Regions from separate parts of the Pseudomonas sp. P5_B3 genome, predicted to be linked through region 1. Evidence: predicted binding sites of a transcription regulator. Region 1 holds the regulator's gene; each other region holds the start of a gene.

Evidence for each region. Region 1 encodes FliA, which starts transcription of late flagellar genes. Its sites were predicted from a motif close to CTAAAGTTTNNNNNNNNNNNGCCGNTAA; they were not measured.
Region 2: AC1DRN_RS14065 (methyl-accepting chemotaxis protein) is a predicted target of FliA. The motif match lies at 3,446-3,473, and genes of this name have one in related genera.
Region 3: motA (flagellar motor stator protein MotA) is a predicted target of FliA. The motif match lies at 3,420-3,447, and genes of this name have one in related genera.

The regions. Positions count from the first base shown of each region.
Region 1 is NZ_JBFULI010000031.1:41,882-47,939, reverse strand. It holds gene fleN (flagellar synthesis regulator FleN) at 1-414, shown strand, start outside; gene fliA (RNA polymerase sigma factor FliA) at 411-1,151, shown strand; gene AC1DRN_RS18665 (chemotaxis response regulator CheY) at 1,320-1,691, shown strand; gene AC1DRN_RS18660 (protein phosphatase CheZ) at 1,713-2,501, shown strand; gene AC1DRN_RS18655 (chemotaxis protein CheA) at 2,556-4,820, shown strand; gene AC1DRN_RS18650 (protein-glutamate methylesterase/protein-glutamine glutaminase) at 4,869-5,993, shown strand; gene AC1DRN_RS18645 (flagellar motor protein) at 5,993-6,058, shown strand, end outside.
Region 2 is NZ_JBFULI010000020.1:48,683-54,740, forward strand. It holds gene AC1DRN_RS14055 (glycerophosphodiester phosphodiesterase) at 56-1,186, shown strand; gene AC1DRN_RS14060 (PepSY domain-containing protein) at 1,341-1,646, shown strand; gene AC1DRN_RS14065 (methyl-accepting chemotaxis protein) at 1,707-3,332, opposite strand; gene AC1DRN_RS14070 (transporter) at 3,605-4,627, shown strand; gene AC1DRN_RS14075 (inorganic phosphate transporter) at 4,871-6,058, shown strand, end outside.
Region 3 is NZ_JBFULI010000004.1:183,806-189,300, reverse strand. It holds gene asd (archaetidylserine decarboxylase) at 75-935, opposite strand; gene rhdA (thiosulfate sulfurtransferase) at 954-1,769, opposite strand; gene AC1DRN_RS04685 (HDOD domain-containing protein) at 1,811-3,349, opposite strand; gene motA (flagellar motor stator protein MotA) at 3,517-4,368, shown strand; gene motB (flagellar motor protein MotB) at 4,533-5,495, shown strand, end outside.

The sequences.
Region 1 (6,058 bases):
GCCCAGGAAGTGCTGCTGGTGGTGTGCGACGAGCCGACTTCGATTACCGATGCCTACGCCTTGATCAAGTTGCTCAATCGCGACTACGGCATGAACCGCTTCCGCGTTCTGGCCAACATGGCCCAGAGCCCGCAGGAAGGACGCAACCTGTTCGCCAAGTTGACCAAGGTCACGGATCGCTTCCTCGACGTCGCCCTGCAATACGTCGGCGCTGTGCCCTACGACGAAAGCGTGCGCAAGGCCGTGCAGAAACAGCGTGCCGTCTACGAAGCCTTCCCGCGCTCCAAGTGCTCGCTGGCGTTCAAGGCCATCGCGCAGAAGGTCGATACCTGGCCACTGCCTGCCAACCCGCGCGGGCACCTGGAATTTTTCGTCGAGCGCCTCGTGCAGCAGACAGCAGGACCGGTTCTATGACAGCAAGCGGTTACAACCTCTACAAAAAATCGGCGCGTGATGCGCAGTACGAGCTGATCGAGCGTTACGCGCCGCTGGTTAAACGCATTGCCTACCACTTGCTGGCGCGCCTGCCGGCCAGTGTCCAGGTCGAAGACCTGATCCAGGCCGGGATGATCGGCCTGCTTGAAGTGTCGACCAAATATGACGCCAGCAAAGGCGCCAGTTTCGAGACGTACGCGGGCATTCGAATCCGCGGCGCCATGCTCGATGAAGTGCGCAAGGGGGACTGGGCGCCACGTTCGGTTCACCGCAATACGCGCATGGTCAGCGACGCCATTCGCTCGATTGAAGCGAAAACCGGCCGTGACGCTAAAGATCACGAAGTTGCGGCCGAACTCCAATTGAGTCTCGACGATTACTACGGGATTTTGAACGACACCCTGGGCAGCCGGTTATTCAGTTTCGACGATCTGTTGCAGGACGGCGAACACGAAGGGCTGCACGAGGATGGCGCGAGTGCTCATATCGAGCCGTCACGCGATCTGGAAGATGAACGCTTCCAGGCTGCGCTGGCGGAGGCGATTGCCAATTTGCCGGAGCGTGAGCGACTGGTGTTGGCGCTGTACTACGACGAAGAGTTGAACCTCAAGGAAATCGGTGAGGTCCTGGGGGTCAGCGAATCTCGGGTCAGCCAGTTACACAGCCAGTGCGCGGCCCGTTTGCGGGGGCGTTTGGGGGAGTGGCGAGCGCGCTGAAGGCAGTGTGGGGGACACTGCGAACGAGGCCGGTGTGGTGTTGAACTGCGCCGGTCGCGATCTGTTGTGCTCCAGACAGTCATTGAGTGCTTTGCCGGATTGATTGAAATGGCGCGTCCAGGTGCTGGGCGCGTTTAAGACTGCTTGGAGGTCGAATTGGACAAGAACATGAAAATCCTCATCGTTGATGACTTCTCAACGATGCGGCGGATCATCAAGAACCTGCTGCGTGACCTTGGGTTCACCAACACCGTCGAGGCCGACGATGGCACTACCGCCATTCCGGTGCTCAACAGCGGAAGCATCGACTTTCTGGTAACGGACTGGAACATGCCTGGCATGACCGGTATCGATCTGCTGCGCCACGTGCGTGCCGATGAAAAGCTCAAGCACCTGCCGGTGTTGATGGTGACCGCTGAAGCCAAGCGTGAGCAGATCATCGAAGCGGCCCAGGCCGGTGTTAACGGCTATGTGGTCAAACCCTTCACGGCCCAGGCGTTGAAAGAAAAAATCGAGAAGATTTTCGAACGCATCGGTTGATGAGTGCGCCACGGGGGAGCTATGGGCAATAACGAAACTTCATTGGGCGACTTTGAGTCGACCCTGAAAAAACACGCCGTCGAATTGGTCGCGAGCCTTGAAAAAGGCAGGTTCGGCGACGCGGTGCAATTGATCCATGAGCTCAACCAGACCCGTGACCGCGGCCTGTATCAGGAAGTGGGCAAGCTCACTCGCGAACTGCATAGCGCGATCGTCAATTTCCAGATTGACCCGCACATGCCGCAAGCCGAAGAAGTGTCCCAGATCACCGACGCCACCGAGCGTCTGGGCTATGTGGTCAAGCTGACCGAGGCCGCGGCCAACCGCACCATGGACCTTGTGGAAAGTGCCACGCCGCTGGTCAATGGCCTGGCCGATGAAGCCAAGGTCTTGAGCGCGGACTGGGGGCGCTTCATGCGTCGCGAAGTCGGCGCCGAAGAGTTTCGTGAACTGGCCCGACGGGTCGAGGGGTTCCTGGCGCGCAGCGGCACGGACAATCGCGCGGTGTCGGGCAACCTCAACGACATCCTGCTCGCCCAGGATTACCAGGACCTCACGGGACAAGTGATCAAGCGAGTGACCCAGTTGGTCACCGAAGTCGAAAGCAACCTGCTCAAGCTCGTGCTGATGGCCAGTCAGGTGGACCGCTTTGCGGGCATCGAACATGACCGTGAAGCGATGCTTGCTGAAAAAGATCCACAAAAACATCTCTCTCAGGGTGAAGGTCCGCAGATTCATGCCGATAAAAGAGAAGACGTTGTGTCCGGTCAGGACGATGTGGACGATTTGTTATCCAGCCTGGGATTTTAGAGTTTTAGAATTTTAGGTTTTTTGGGTTTTTAGACCTGTAGGAGCACCCCCTTAATGAGCTTCGGCGCCGATGAAGAGATCCTTCAGGATTTCCTGGTTGAGGCCGGCGAGATTCTAGAGCAACTGTCCGAGCAACTGGTCGAGCTGGAAAGCCGTCCGGATGATGCGGATCTGCTCAATGCAATTTTTCGCGGTTTTCACACTGTAAAAGGGGGCGCCGGCTTCCTCCAGCTCAACGAGCTGGTGGAGTGCTGCCACATCGCCGAGAACGTGTTCGACATCCTGCGCAAGGGTGAACGTCGCGTCGATTCGGAACTGATGGACGTGGTTCTCGAGGCGCTGGACGCGGTGAACAGCATGTTCAGCGAGGTCCGCGATCGCGGCCCGATCACGGCCGCTACACCGGAGCTGCTCGCGGCGCTGGCACGTCTGGCCGAACCGCAATCGGCTGACGAGACGGCTGCTGCACCTGTCGCCGCCGTGGTCGAAGCGCCTGTGGCTGAAAGCGAATCGGGCGATATCACCGACAATGAATTCGAACAACTGCTGGACTCGCTGAACGCCGTCAAGGCTCAGGCCGAGGCGCCGGCACCTGTTTCTGTGCCGGTCAGCGATGCTGCTGCCAGCGATGAAATCACCGATGCCGAGTTCGAGTCGTTGCTCGATCAACTACATGGCAAGGGCCAGTTCGCCATTGACGCGGTGGTCCCGGCGCCGGCTGCGCCAGAGGCCCCGAAAGCGGCCGGCGACAGCTCCGATATTACTGACGACGAATTCGAAGCACTGCTCGACCAACTGCACGGCAAGGGTAACTTCGCTGTCGATGCGCTCGAATCGGCCATTGCTTCAGTACCGACTCCTGCCGCGCCAGCCGCTGCGGCGGCCGGCAGCGATCTGATCAGCGATCACGAATTCGAATCGCTGCTCGACGAGTTGCACGGCAAGGGCAAGTTCAGCGAAGTCGGCAAGGCGACGGTTTCCAGCGGATCGAACACGTCCGTTGCCGCGCCGGCCGCGAAGGCAGCGGCGCCGAAACCTGTGGCCAAGGCACCCGAGCCCAAAGCCGAAACACCGGCCCCGGTAGCCGCTGCTGCACCGGCTGCTGCCCGTGCTCCGGCCGCGCCACCGGCGGAAAAGCCGGCCAGTGAAGCCGAGACCACCGTGCGCGTCGATACCGCGCGTCTCGACGAGATCATGAACATGGTCGGCGAGTTGGTGCTGGTGCGTAACCGCCTGGTCCGCCTGGGCCTCAACAGCGGCGACGAAGCCATGTCCAAGGCCGTGTCGAACCTCGACGTGGTCACCGCCGACCTGCAAACCGCGGTCATGAAGACCCGGATGCAGCCGATCAAGAAAGTCTTCGGGCGCTTCCCGCGCCTGGTTCGCGACCTGGCTCGCCAGCTCAAGAAAGAGATCAACCTGGAGCTGGTCGGCGAAGAAACCGACCTCGACAAGAACCTCGTCGAAGCCCTGGCCGACCCGCTGGTCCACTTGGTGCGCAACTCGGTCGACCACGGTATCGAAGAGCCGGCTGATCGCGAAGCGATGGGCAAGCCTCGCAGCGGCAAAGTGATTCTGTCCGCTGAACAGGAAGGCGACCACATCCTGCTGTCCATCTCCGATGACGGCAAGGGCATGGATGCCGATGTTCTGCGCGGCATCGCCGTGAAGAAAGGCTTGATGGACAAGGATGCGGCGGACCGTCTCAGCGAGTCCGATTGCTTCAACCTGATCTTCGCGCCGGGCTTCTCGACCAAGACCGAGATCTCCGACGTGTCCGGTCGTGGCGTGGGCATGGATGTGGTGAAAACCAAGATCGCCCAGCTCAACGGCACCATCAATATCTACTCGACCAAGGGCAAAGGCTCGAAGATCGTCATCAAGGTGCCGCTGACCCTGGCGATCATGCCGACGCTGATGGTCATGCTCGGCAACCAGGCGTTTGCGTTCCCGCTGGTGAACGTCAACGAGATCTTCCACCTTGACCTGTCGACTACCAACGTCGTGGACGGCCAGGAAGTGGTGATCGTGCGGGACAAGGCACTGCCATTGTTCTATCTCAAACGCTGGCTGGTCAGCTCCGCCGCTCACGAAGAGCAGCGCGAGGGCCATGTGGTGATCCTTTCGGTGGGCACGCAGCGGATCGGCTTTGTCGTCGATCAACTGGTGGGCCAGGAAGAAGTGGTCATCAAGCCATTGGGCAAAATGCTCCAGGGAACGCCGGGCATGTCCGGCGCCACCATCACCGGTGACGGCCGCATCGCGCTGATTCTCGATGTTCCGAGCATGCTCAAGCGTTACGCCACACGGCGTATTTGATTCTGGTGGAGCGGGGCGCCTGGCCTCGCTCCATCTAATGGAGTGTTTATGGCAGTCAAAGTCCTGGTGGTGGACGATTCGGGGTTTTTCCGCCGCCGCGTCTCGGAAATTCTTTCAGCGGATTCCAATATCCAGGTCGTCGGCACGGCGACCAACGGCAAAGAGGCGATCGATCAGGCGCTGGCCCTCAAGCCCGACGTGATCACCATGGACTACGAGATGCCGATGATGGATGGCATCACCGCCGTGCGGCACATCATGCAGCGCTGCCCGACCCCGGTCCTGATGTTTTCCTCGCTGACCCACGAAGGCGCCCGGGTCACGCTCGATGCGCTGGATGCCGGCGCGGTGGACTTCCTGCCGAAGAATTTCGAAGACATCTCGCGCAACCCCGAGAAGGTCAAGCAACTGCTGTGCGAGAAGATCCTGAGCATTGCGCGCAGCAATCGTCGCGTCAGCACTTACAGCGCTCCGGCCCCTGTGGCCGCGCCCGCTCCAACACCTGCGCCTTCGAGCGTCGGCAGTTTTGGCGGCAGCGCGCCCGTGCGTCCGGCACCGATCCCGGTGCGTACACATGCGGCCACTGCGTCGTCGCCCGCGCCGAAACGCAAAGCCTACAAACTGGTGGCCATCGGTACGTCCACCGGCGGCCCGGTTGCCCTGCAGCGGGTGCTGACCCAATTGCCGGTCAACTTCCCGGCCCCGATCGTGCTGGTTCAACACATGCCGGCCGCCTTCACCAAGGCTTTCGCCGAGCGCCTGGACAAGCTCTGCCGCATCAGCGTCAAGGAAGCCGAGGATGGCGACATCCTGCGACCGGGCCTGGCGCTGCTGGCGCCCGGTGGCAAGCAGATGATGATCGACGGCCGTGGCACGGTGAAAATCCTCCCGGGTGACGAGCGTCTGAATTACAAGCCATGCGTGGACATCACCTTCGGTTCGGCAGCCAAGTCCTACGGCGACAAAGTTCTGGCGGTCGTCCTCACCGGCATGGGCGCCGACGGTCGTGAAGGCGCGCGCCTGCTCAAGCAGGGCGGCAGTTCGATCTGGGCACAGGACGAAGCCAGTTGCGTGATCTACGGCATGCCGATGGCCATCGTCAAAGCCGAGCTCGCCGACGCGGTGTACAGCCTCGACGACATTGGCAAGCACTTGGTCGAGGCCTGTATCTGATGGATGTTCTAAGCCTGATCGGCATCATCATGGCCTTCGTCGCCATCATCGGCGGCAACTACCTC
Region 2 (6,058 bases), on a different contig from region 1:
CTGCAATGATCAGTTGTTAAAAGGGACGCCCCCTCATTGCGAAAGGATCTCGACCATGCCCGTAACCTTTACTAAAAGCGCCCTGTTACTGAGCCTGTTGCTCGGCCTGTGCGTCGGCCACGCACAGGCCGCCAGCGAACCCGGTCCCGCGGCACTGGCGACCCGCCTGGGCATTCCGCATCCAGCGGTGATCGCTCACCGTGGCGCGTCTTTCGATGCGCCGGAATCCACCGCCGCCGCCTACAAGACGGCCCGCGACCTGGGCGCCGACTACCTGGAAATGGACCTGCAGCGCAGTAAGGATGGCGTACTGTTTGCCCTGCACGACAATAATCTGCAACGCACCACCGACGTTGCCAGCAAATTCCCCGAGCGCAAGGACAGCCCGGCCAATGCGTTCACCATGGTCGAGCTGAAAACCCTGGATGCGGGCAGCTGGTTCAATGCCGCGTACCCGGATCGCGCACGTCCCGCCTTCGCGGGCCTGAAGATTCTGACCCTTGATGAAATCATCGACATCGCCGAGGGCAACTCCCTGCACAAGCCCGGCCTGTACATCGAGACCAAGGAGCCGAAGCAGTTTCCCGGCATCGAACACGACCTCAAGGAAAAACTTCAGGACCGCGGCTGGCTGAGCCCGACCGGTTCGAAACTGGCAAAAAGCGAGTTGGCGGTCGGCCAGGGCAAAGGCAAGGTGGTCCTGCAGACCTTCGAGAAGAGCAGCCTCGAACTGCTGCAAAAGGAAATGCCGAAGGTGCCGAAGATCCTGCTGTTGTGGGTCGGTGAAGGCAGTATCGAGCCCAAGTCCAAGGTGAAATTTGCCGAGTCCGGCGCCAGGGACAAGGCCGCGTACTACGCCGCACAGGAACCGAAGGACAAAGCCGAATTCCAGCGTTGGGTCGACTACGCGAAGGCCCAGGGCGCCATAGGCACCGGCCCGTCCGCCGCACTGACCCAGGGTGGCGACCAGAGTTATTCGGATCTGGTGCAACCGTGGATGAACCAGTACACCCACGATCAGGGCCTGCTGGTGCACGTCTACACCATCGACGAAGCGGTGGACTACCAGAAAGTCATGGACGCCGGAGTCGACGGCATCTTCACCAACCGCGCCAGCGAGTTGTTGAAGTTCTATAAACGCCCGGCGGCGAGTGTCGATCAAGTATTGAAGAACAACGGCTATTGAGCCCTGCCTGGCACGACACCGAGGTGCCTGCATCGCGAGCAGGCTCACTCCCACAGAGGGATTGATGCAGGACATGCAGAGGGTTTTAAGGGTGGATTAAGTTACACAGGCTAGCCTGATCTCACTTGAACGGATCACCCAAGGAAAGAAGCCCATGAAGACCCTGACTGCTTTGTTGACCGCTGCAACCCTGACCTTTGCCGCGGGCCTGGCCCAGGCCGATGTGCGGGTCGATGAGATCCCGCAACTGGTCAAGGACGGCAAGATCAAGGCGCTGGAAGATCTGAACAAGATCGCGCTGGATCTGCACCCGGGTGCAACGATCAACAAAACCGAACTGGACAACTACTTCAACGGTTACGAGTACGAAGTCGAACTGCGTGACGCCAAGAACGTCGAGTGGGATGTGGACATCGATGCTTCCAACGGCAAGGTCCTGAAGAACAAACAGGACACGTAATCGCGAAACGCACAAAAGCCGCACGATCGAGAAGTCGTGCGGCTTTTGTGCATTCTGGGTTCAAGCGCTCAGGCGCGCCGTCACCTCGTTCAACTGCCCCGACAAACCGTGCAGGTTGCTGCTGGCCGCTTCAGTGCGCTGCACGTTGTCCAGGTTGGTGCTGGCGATGCTGGTGATCTCGGTGAGGTTGCGCGAGATGTCTTCGGCCACCGAGGTCTGTTCTTCGGCGGCAGTGGCGATCTGGCGGTTCATGTCACGGATGGCCTCCACGGCCAGGGTGATGCGTTCGAGCATGGCGCCGGCCTCGGTCACTTGCTGCACGCTTTGTTCGCTGCGCGACTGACCGCTTTCAATCGCCTGGGCCGCTTCGATTGCACCGGTCTGCACGGTCTGGATGATCTGGTTGATCTCGATGATCGACGCCGCCGTGCGCTGGGCCAGGCTGCGCACTTCATCGGCCACCACCGCGAATCCGCGTCCGGCCTCACCGGCGCGGGCCGCTTCGATGGCGGCGTTGAGCGCCAGCAGGTTGGTCTGTTCGGCGATGCCGCGGATCACTTCCAGGACCTTGCCGATGCGCCCGCTGTCGGTTTCCAGTTGGCGAATGACCGTGGCGGTGTTGGCGATTTCACCGCGCATTTGGGTGATGGTGTGGATGGTGCCCTGCATGACTTTTTCGCCCTGTTGGGCGGACTGGTCGGCATCGTCGGCGGCCCGCGCCGCTTCAGCGGCATGACGGGCCACTTCCTGTGCGGTAGCGGACATTTCGTTCATCGCCGTGGCCACCTGATCGGTGCGATTGAACTGCTCGTTGGTACCGCCGGCCATCACGGTGGCGATCGAGTTCAACTCACCGCTGGCGCTGTCCAGGTCAGACGCGCTGCGCTGCAAACGGCTGAAGGTTTCGGCGAGGAAATCGCGCAGGGTGTTGGCGGCCATCGCCAGTTTGCCCAACTCGTCCTGACGGGTGCTGGCGACGCGCTCGGCAATACGCCCCTGGCTGAGCTGTGCCACGTATTCGATCAATTTGCGGATCGGCTCGACCAGGTTGCGGTTGACCAGCCACAGGCTCAGCAGGCCGATCAGCAGCCCCGAAACCAGCATCACGATAATTCCCAGCAACACCGTGCGATCGGCAGCGGCGCTGATTAGAGTCGATTGTTCGGCGCCCTGCTTGCGCAATTCGCTGACCAGTTCGCTCATCTGATCGCTGGCCGCGCGGTCCATGCCCTTGACCGCGGTGTCGCCCGCCGTCGGGTCACCACCGGCGGCCACGAACGCGTCCCGGCCCTTCTGATAGGCCGCGCCCAATTGGCGATGCTCGTCACGCAAGCGCTCGATGCGGCTCTTGAGCTGCGGCTCGATGCCCTTCTGCCCGGCCAGTTCGCCAAGGCTGTTTTGCACATCGCGCTGACGGTCTTCGAATTGCCCCCAGTACTTGCTCAGGTCCGCCGGTTGCTTGCCACGTAACAGGACGTTTTTCCACTCCTGCACCTGCACCTTGAATTGCAGGTTGGCTTCATCGATCAGTTGCGAGGTATGCAGCGGGCCCTCGATCAGATTGGCGTAGCTCTGCACGCCGCTGGACAGGAAGTGAAAGCACGCCAGGGCGATCAACAGCATCGCCAGCAGGCTGCCGCTCAGCAGCGCGAGAATTTGTGCTCTCAGGGACTTTTGCAAAAACATCGGAGGGTACTCATGACAGGAATGAGGCACGCCCGTAAAGGCGTGAAAAGTGTCCGGACATCCCTGTCTGCGGTCCCGGCCGATGGCCGGCGGCGCGCAACTCAACCCAAGCGTGATCGGCTAGCCAGAGCGGTTCTTGAGAAAATCCCGACCGCCGGTAGCGCAATCGTTTGCGTTATTTCCCCGTCACAAAAACGTCATCCCGCCTTGCGATGATGCCGCTCAAGTGAACCTGCGAAACCTGCGACAGGCGTCTCTCCTTGCGAGCCCTCATGAACCACAGCATCGATCACAGTCATCGCGACACGGATCTGTTCGGCCTGCTCTACGGTTTCAGCTTTCACCCCGGAGAGGCTGGCCGGGAAATCAATTCGGCCGAGGCCTTGCAGTACCTGCAACAACCGGAGAGCGACGAGCAATTTCTGTGGCTGCACCTGAACCTCGCCCATGCCGCGTGCGAGCGCTGGATGAAGAGTCATCTGGAATTGCCCGAGGAATTTTTCGAAGCGCTGCACGAAGGCTCACGCTCGACGCGCATCGAACATGTCGATTCGGCGTTGCTGGCGGTGGTCAACGACGTGGTGTTCAACCTCAGCAACATGGTCTCGTCGGACGTCTCGACGCTTTGGGTGTGCGCCCGCAGCCGGCTGATCATCAGCGCCCGCCTGCAACCGCTGCACTCGGTGGACAAACTGCGCTCGTCGGTGAAGGCCCGGGAATGCTTTCGCTCCCCGCTGGAGTTGCTGGTGCATTTGCTGCGCGACCAGGGTGAAGTGCTGACCCAGATCGTGCGCAAGACCAGCCAGAGCGTGGATCAGATCGAAGATGAATTGCTCTCTTCGCGGCTGTCGACCAACCGCGCCGAGCTGGGCGCCAATCGCCGGGTGCTGGTGCGTTTGCAACGGCTGCTGGCGCTGGAGCCAGGCTCCTTGCTGCGCCTGCTCAACCGGCCACCGCAATGGCTGCAAAAGGAAGACGTGAAGGAGCTGCGCAAATCCACCGAGGAGTTCGCGCTGATCATCAACGACCTCACGGCGCTGGGTGAGCGGATCAAGTTGTTGCAGGAAGAGATCGCCGCCAACATCAACGAACAGACCAACCGCACGCTGTTCACCCTGACGGTGGTGACGGTGCTGGCGCTGCCGATCAACATCATCGCCGGCTTCTTCGGCATGAACGTCGGCGGCATTCCGCTGGCCGGCGATCCGCAGGGTTTCTGGATCCTCGTGGCGCTGGTCGCGACCTTTACCGTGATCGCCGGGCGCTGGGCGTTTCGCAAGCAGCAGGATTATTGAACGCACCCGGCCCCCTGTGGGAGCGAGCTTGCTCCGGGCGGCGTTCCGACGATGACGTCGGCAAATCCAACATTGTTGTCGGCTGACACACCGCTATCGCGAGCAAGCTCGCTCCCACAGTTTTAAGCGCTCGACTTCAGATCAGCAGCCTGCGAAAAACCCAAACACTGACCCAAAGCAGTCTCCCTGTAACAATTGGCAACGATTATCACTGATACACCTCCCTCCTCAGGAATGTCCGTGATGGCTACGCCCTCCTTCACCGCCGCCCCGGCGCCCGCCAGTAGTGCCAAACCGCAATTCGACAAAAAGCCCGGCCTGATCACCATCGTGGTGTTTTTTGCCGTGCTGGCCATCGGCTTGTTGTTTACCGCCTACAGCCTGATGCACGACATGAACGAACTCGGCACGGTGGTGACCACCTGGACGCCGTTCCTGCTGCTCGGCGTGGCGTTGTTGATCGCCCTGGGCTTTGAGTTCGTCAACGGATTCCACGACACCGCCAACGCGGTGGCCACGGTGATCTACACCCACTCGCTGCCGCCGAACGTGGCGGTGGTCTGGTCCGGATTTTTCAACTTCCTCGGGGTGCTGCTGTCCAGCGGCGCGGTGGCGTTCGGCATCATCGCCCTGCTGCCGGTGGAGCTGATCCTGCAAGTCGGCTCGTCCGCCGGTTTCGCAATGATCTTCGCCCTGCTGATCGCTGCCATCCTGTGGAACCTCGGCACCTGGTGGCTGGGCCTGCCGGCGTCGTCATCGCACACCCTGATCGGTTCGATCATCGGGGTCGGCGTGGCCAACGCCCTGATGCACGGCCGCGACGGCACCAGTGGCGTGGACTGGGCGCAAGCCACCAAGATCGGTTACGCGCTACTGCTCTCGCCACTGGTCGGCTTCGGCTGCGCCGCGCTGCTGTTGCTGGCGCTGCGCGCGTTCGTCAAGAATCGTGCGCTGTACAAGGAGCCAAAGGGCGAGACCCCGCCGCCATGGTGGATTCGCGGCCTGTTGATCGTGACCTGCACCGGTGTGTCGTTTGCCCACGGTTCGAACGATGGCCAGAAAGGCATGGGCCTGATCATGCTGATTCTGGTGGGCACGCTGCCAATGGCTTACGCCTTGAACCGCACCATGCCGGCCGATCAAGCGTTGCAGTTCGCGGCGGTCGCCGAAGTCACCCAGCAAGCGTTGGTCAAAGCTGCTCCGCTGCCAGCGCCAGCCGACCCGCGCCCGGTGCTGTCCGAATATGTGCGCAGCAAGGAAGCGACCCCGCAACTGGTGCCGGCGCTGGCTGCGCTGACCGGCAGCATCGGTGCCCAGGTCAAGGGTTATGGCTCGCTGTCGAAAGTCCCGGCCGAGGCCGTGGGCAACGTGCGTAATGACATGTACCTGAGCAGCGAAACCATTCGCTTGATGGACAAGAACAAGGTCGGC
Region 3 (5,495 bases), on a different contig from region 1:
GCGGGCTTTCTGAATGCACGCGTCGCCTATTCACTCATCGCGAGCAGGCTCGCTCCTACAGGTTTGCGTACAAATCAGGCCTTCGGTGAGCCCATGCCCTGACCCATCTGCACCGCTGTACCGGCGGTCATTTCTTCAGCCCACTTCACCTGATCCGGCCCGAACAGCACGACAGCGGTCGAACCCAGCTTGAAGCGACCCAGTTCTGCGCCTTTTTCCAGGTGGATCGGCGCGCGTGCGGCTTCGTCGTAGCGGAAGGTTTTCAGTTCGCGCTTCGGCGGCGTCACCAGACCGGCCCAGACGGTTTCAATCGAAGCCACGATCATCGCACCCACCAGCACCACGGCCATCGGCCCGCGTTCGGTGTCGAAAATGCACGCCACGCGCTCGTTGCGGGCGAACAGTTCCGGAACGTTTTCAGCGGTGGTCTGGTTGACCGAGAACAGGCGACCCGGGATGTAGACCATCTCGCGCAGGGTACCAGCCAGTGGCATGTGCACGCGGTGGTAGTCCTTCGGCGACAGGTAGATGGTCGCGAAGTCGCCACCCATGAACGGCGCAGCGTTTGCCGCATCGCCACCCAACAGTTCCAGCACGCTGAAGCTGTGGCCCTTGGCCTGGAACACACGACCGTGCTCGATCGGGCCGAGCTGGCTGATCGCGCCGTCGGCGGGGCTGAGGACCGCGCCCGGGGTCTCGTCCAGCGGACGGGCACCGTCTTTCAATGCTCGGGTGAAGAACGCATTGAAGTGCTCGTAGGCGGTCAGGTCTTCGACCAACGCCAGGGACATGTCCACCTGGTAACGCTTGGCGAACCAGGCGGTAAAGGCATTCTTGAACCAGCGCACGCGGCATTCGGCAATGCAGCCGGCCAGTCGCGAGAGCAAGTTGTGGGGCAGCAGGTACTGGCCGAGGAGAAACAGACGCTTGTTCATTAACGGTCCTTAAAAATCTTAAATTTCTACCGGGGTATCGGGATGGTTGCCCCATTCGCCCCAGGAGCCGGCGTAGCCTTTGACCCGCGGATAACCGAGAGCCTTGGCCACCAGATAGGTGAAGCCAGAACGATGGTGAGTCTGGCAGTGGGTAATCACTTCTTTGTCTTTGCTGATCCCGAGTTGTTCGAGGATCTGCTGCATGTCGGTGCGGATGCGCAACTGGCGCGCCTGATCCATGCCGGCGGTCCATTCGAAATTGACCGCGCCGGGAATGTGCCCGCCCTTGGCTGCGAGGACTTTCTCGCCGGAGTACTCCAGCGGTCCGCGTGCATCCCAGATTGCCAGGTCGGCGGCGCCGAGACGGCTTTGCAGGTATTCGCGGGTGGCGGTGGGTTCATCGTGCAAGGTCAGTGGAACCGGGCCACCCACGGGTGGCGGGATCTGGATCGACATGGGCAAACCTTCCGCCAGCCAGGCCCGCAGGCCGCCATCTATATAGTGGTACTTGCTGTGGCCGATGACATCCAGCAGCCAGATGAAGCGCCCGGCCCAACCGCCGCCTTCGTCGTCATACACCACGTAGACCGCGTCGGGGTTGTGTCCCAATTCACCAAACAGCGTTTCGAGTGCTGCCTGCGGGGGCATCAGCCCCGGTGCGGGGGCCTGGCCGAGCTGCGTGCGTTTCGGATCGACAAAGCGCGCGCCGGGAATGTGCCCTTCGGCGTAGCGGGCGGGACTGGTCAAGTCCACCAGAATCAGTTCGCGGGCGTCGAGGCGAGGGAGCAAGTCGCTCGGCTCGATCACCAGCGGCAAGCCAGAGAAGTCAGACATGTGAGGTCTCCAGAGCACAAAAGGGAGGATTGTAACGCAGCTTATTGGCCACGGTGGCTAAAGCTGTGCAGGGCTTTCTCGATGCACTGTGCGGTTTTGCCGAAGGCCTGTACGGAAATTTCCGAAAAGGGCCCGCCGCCTTGATCCGCCACGACGATCATGATCACCCGGCCATTGTTGACCAGTGAACGCAGCAGCAGGTGTTCACCGCTGAACTGTGAGCGCAGGCCGTTGGGCAGCAGGGCCGAGAATTGCGCGTTGTTGGCTGGTGTCAGGCGCACTTGGGCCTGTTGCGCGAGCAGGCGTTGCAAGACGTTGCTCTGGCTGACCACGAAGTTCAACCCGGCCGCTTCCTTCGGCAGGCCGACCGTCTGGTGCACGCGCAGGTTGGCATGAGTGCGGTCGGCCATCAGGATCATCACCCGACGCATGCCGCAGGCCACCAGAGCGTCCCGGGCGGCGATGGTCAGGTGTATGGCATTGGTGAAGCGACTCGGCTCGACCAGCAATTCGGCACATTGTTTACGCCACTTCGCCAGGTCTTCGGCGCTGGGTGCCGCTGCCGGCAGCAAGCCTGCGTGGACACGGTTCATACCCCACGGCCAGATCAGCGATTCGGCAGGGTGCCAGAGGTCGGGCATGGCGTGTTGGCGTGCGCTGTTGGCGGCTTGCTGGTGCAGTTGCTGTTGCACCTCGTCCATCGGCATTTGCAGGTAAAGGCTGGTCAGGAATTGCCAGCGCTCACTGTGCGGGCTGTTCCAGGCGTGTTGCGCCGACAGCGCCAGCCCGTTGGCCAGTAGCACTGTGTTGGCCGGCTGATTGAGCCAGCGACGCAGGGTCGGATCGTCATCGAGACGGTTCTGCTGGCGCAGTGGATGCTCACTGTCACGGGCGATGCGCAGGACTTTCACCAGTTCCCGCTGCTCGGTGAGCAACAGGCGATAACCCTGCTGCACCCAGATCGGCAATCGCCAGACCTCCACCAGCGCCTGGCCGATGTCCAGCAGGCGTACGCCAAACAATTGCTGTTCGACTTTGCGTGCCGACTCACCTTTATGGATGACCCGCAGCTCCCACTCTTCGAGCAGTTTCGGATGAGTCAGCGCCAAAGGCCACAGGGGCGATAGAAACAGCAGGCTGCCCCAGTGGATGTCCTGCCACAGGCGTGCCAGGCGACTGGCAAAAAAACCGTTGGCCTGTTGCGTGGCGTGCTGGCTGATCATCTGCAGCTGACGCAAGACTTTGGGAATCTCGGACTGGGGTTCGGCGGGAAGCCGCGCAAGCAGTTCTTCGGTGCGCTTCAGGCCGAGGCGATTGATCGCGATCTCGAGGTTTTCCGCAGGCTCGGTCATGCCGCCATGGGTGTGCCGGTTGGCTTCGCGAATCACACTCAAGGCCAGGGCCGGGCTGCCTTGCATGAGGTCGGCGATATCGCGCAGCGAGCTGCGATTGTCGCGGATGGCCGTGCAGACACGGTCGTGGCTGGCTTGCGGAACCGGCAGGCGCACGCCATCGAGAAGCTTGACCCAGCCTTCGAGAGTGGTCGGTTTCGGGGTTGGAACGTTCGTTTCGTTAACCATGGTGGGAGGCGATCATCGTCAACATTACCTGGGCCCGGATGGGGTCAAATCAGTTTTTCGCCTGAACTGCCTATAGTCTGGCGCAGTTTTGCCGATAAGGAGAAGAAGAGATTTTTTAACTTCCGAATATGACCTTGAACCCGACTCAGTAAGTGCTCCCCTAACCTATGGCTAAAATTATCGGCATCATCGTCGTATTCGCGAGCGTGCTCGGCGGATACGTGCTTTCCCACGGCAAAATTGCCGCCCTGATCCAGCCTTTCGAGGTCATGATCATCGGCGGTGCCGCCCTTGGCGCATTCTTGCAGGCCAACCCCGGCCACATGACGATGCACGTGCTCAAGAAGTCCCTGAGCATGTTCGGCTCGCGTTTCAATCATGGCTTCTACCTTGAAGTGCTGGGCCTGATCTACGAGATCCTCAACAAGAGCCGCCGCGAAGGCATGATGGCCATCGAAGGCGACATCGAAGATGCCGCCGCGAGCCCGATCTTCGCCAAGTACCCGACTGTTCTCAAGGACGAGCGCATGACCGCGTTCATCTGCGATTACCTGCGCATCATGTCCTCCGGCAACATGGCTCCGCACGAGCTGGAAGGCTTGTTCGACATGGAACTGTTCAGCCTCAAGGAAGACCTGGAACACCCATCCCACGCCGTGAACGGCATCGCCGACGCCATGCCCGGTTTCGGTATAGTCGCGGCGGTACTGGGGATCGTGGTGACCATGGCTTCGCTGGGGGAGGGCGATCAGAAATCTATCGGCCTGCACGTGGGTGCGGCACTGGTGGGGACCTTCTTCGGTATTCTCGCCGCCTACGGCTTCTTCGGCCCGCTGGCCCATTCCCTGGCCCACGATGCCAAGGAAGAACTGAACGTCTACGAAGCCATCAAGGCCTCGCTGGTGGCTTCGGCTTCCGGCATGCCGCCATCGCTGGCCGTGGAGTTCGGACGCAAGGTGCTGTACCCGGCGCACCGTCCAAGCTTCGCCGAGCTGGAACAAGCGGTTCGCGGTCGTTAGTGCTTTGTTTCGCAAATACGTTCCTTTTTTGGCAAGTGACTGTTGTTGCCAGACAAGGCGCCGCGACGAGTCATAGCCCGCTATGGCGAGGAGCGGCAACGCGGTATGGCGACAACAGGCACTGCCAAAAAGGAACAGTATTTGTGAGACAGAGCACTTAGGTTATGGAAAACAATCAGCCGATAATCATCAAGCGCGTCAAGCGCATCGCCGGCGGACACCACGGAGGCGCCTGGAAAATCGCCTTCGCGGACTTCGCCACAGCGATGATGGCGTTCTTCCTGGTGTTGTGGCTGCTGTCCACCGCCACGCCGGAACAGAAGATTGCCATCGCCGGTTACTTCAAGGACCCGATCGGTTTTTCCGAAAGCGGCACGCCGTACATCATCGATCTGGGCGGCACCCCGACCCTGGCGCCGGAAAACACCCTCAACCCCGAAGTGAAGTCCCAGCCGCAGCCGGACAAGGTCACCATCGATACCGACCAGGTTGAAGGCATGGCCGAGCAGGTCGAGAAAGAACGCCTCGAACTGTTGCTGCAAGAACTGCAGAACAAGGTTGAAGAGAACCCGCAACTGCAGAAGTTCAAGGATCAGATCCTGTTCGAAATCACGCAGGACGGCCTGCGTATCCAGATCATGGACGCAGAAAACCGCCCGATGTTCGACTCGGGGTCGGCTCGTCTGAAACCGTATTTCGAAGACATCCTGCTGGCTCTGGCCGACACCATCAAAGCGGTGCCGAACAAGATCAGCATCAGCGGCCACACCGACGCCAAGCCGTATACCGGCACCGGCGATTTCGGTAACTGGGAGCTTTCGGCCAACCGTGCCAACGCCGCGCGTCGTGCGCTGGTGGCGGGCAGCTATCCGGAAGCGCAGGTGGCACGGGTGGTCGGTTATGCCTCGTCGGCCCTGTTCGATCGCGAGCATCCGTTCAACCCGGTGAACCGTCGTATCGACATCGTGGTGCTGACCAAGAAAGCCCAGCGTGCGATCGAAGGTTCGCAAGGTGTGGAGCCTGCTCCTAATGCGCCGCAAGGTTCGGCGGCTCCGGGAGCCGCACCGGCTACACCGGTCGACCCGAATGCGTTGCCGGCGGACAAGGAACCGCTGCCGGCTCACGAA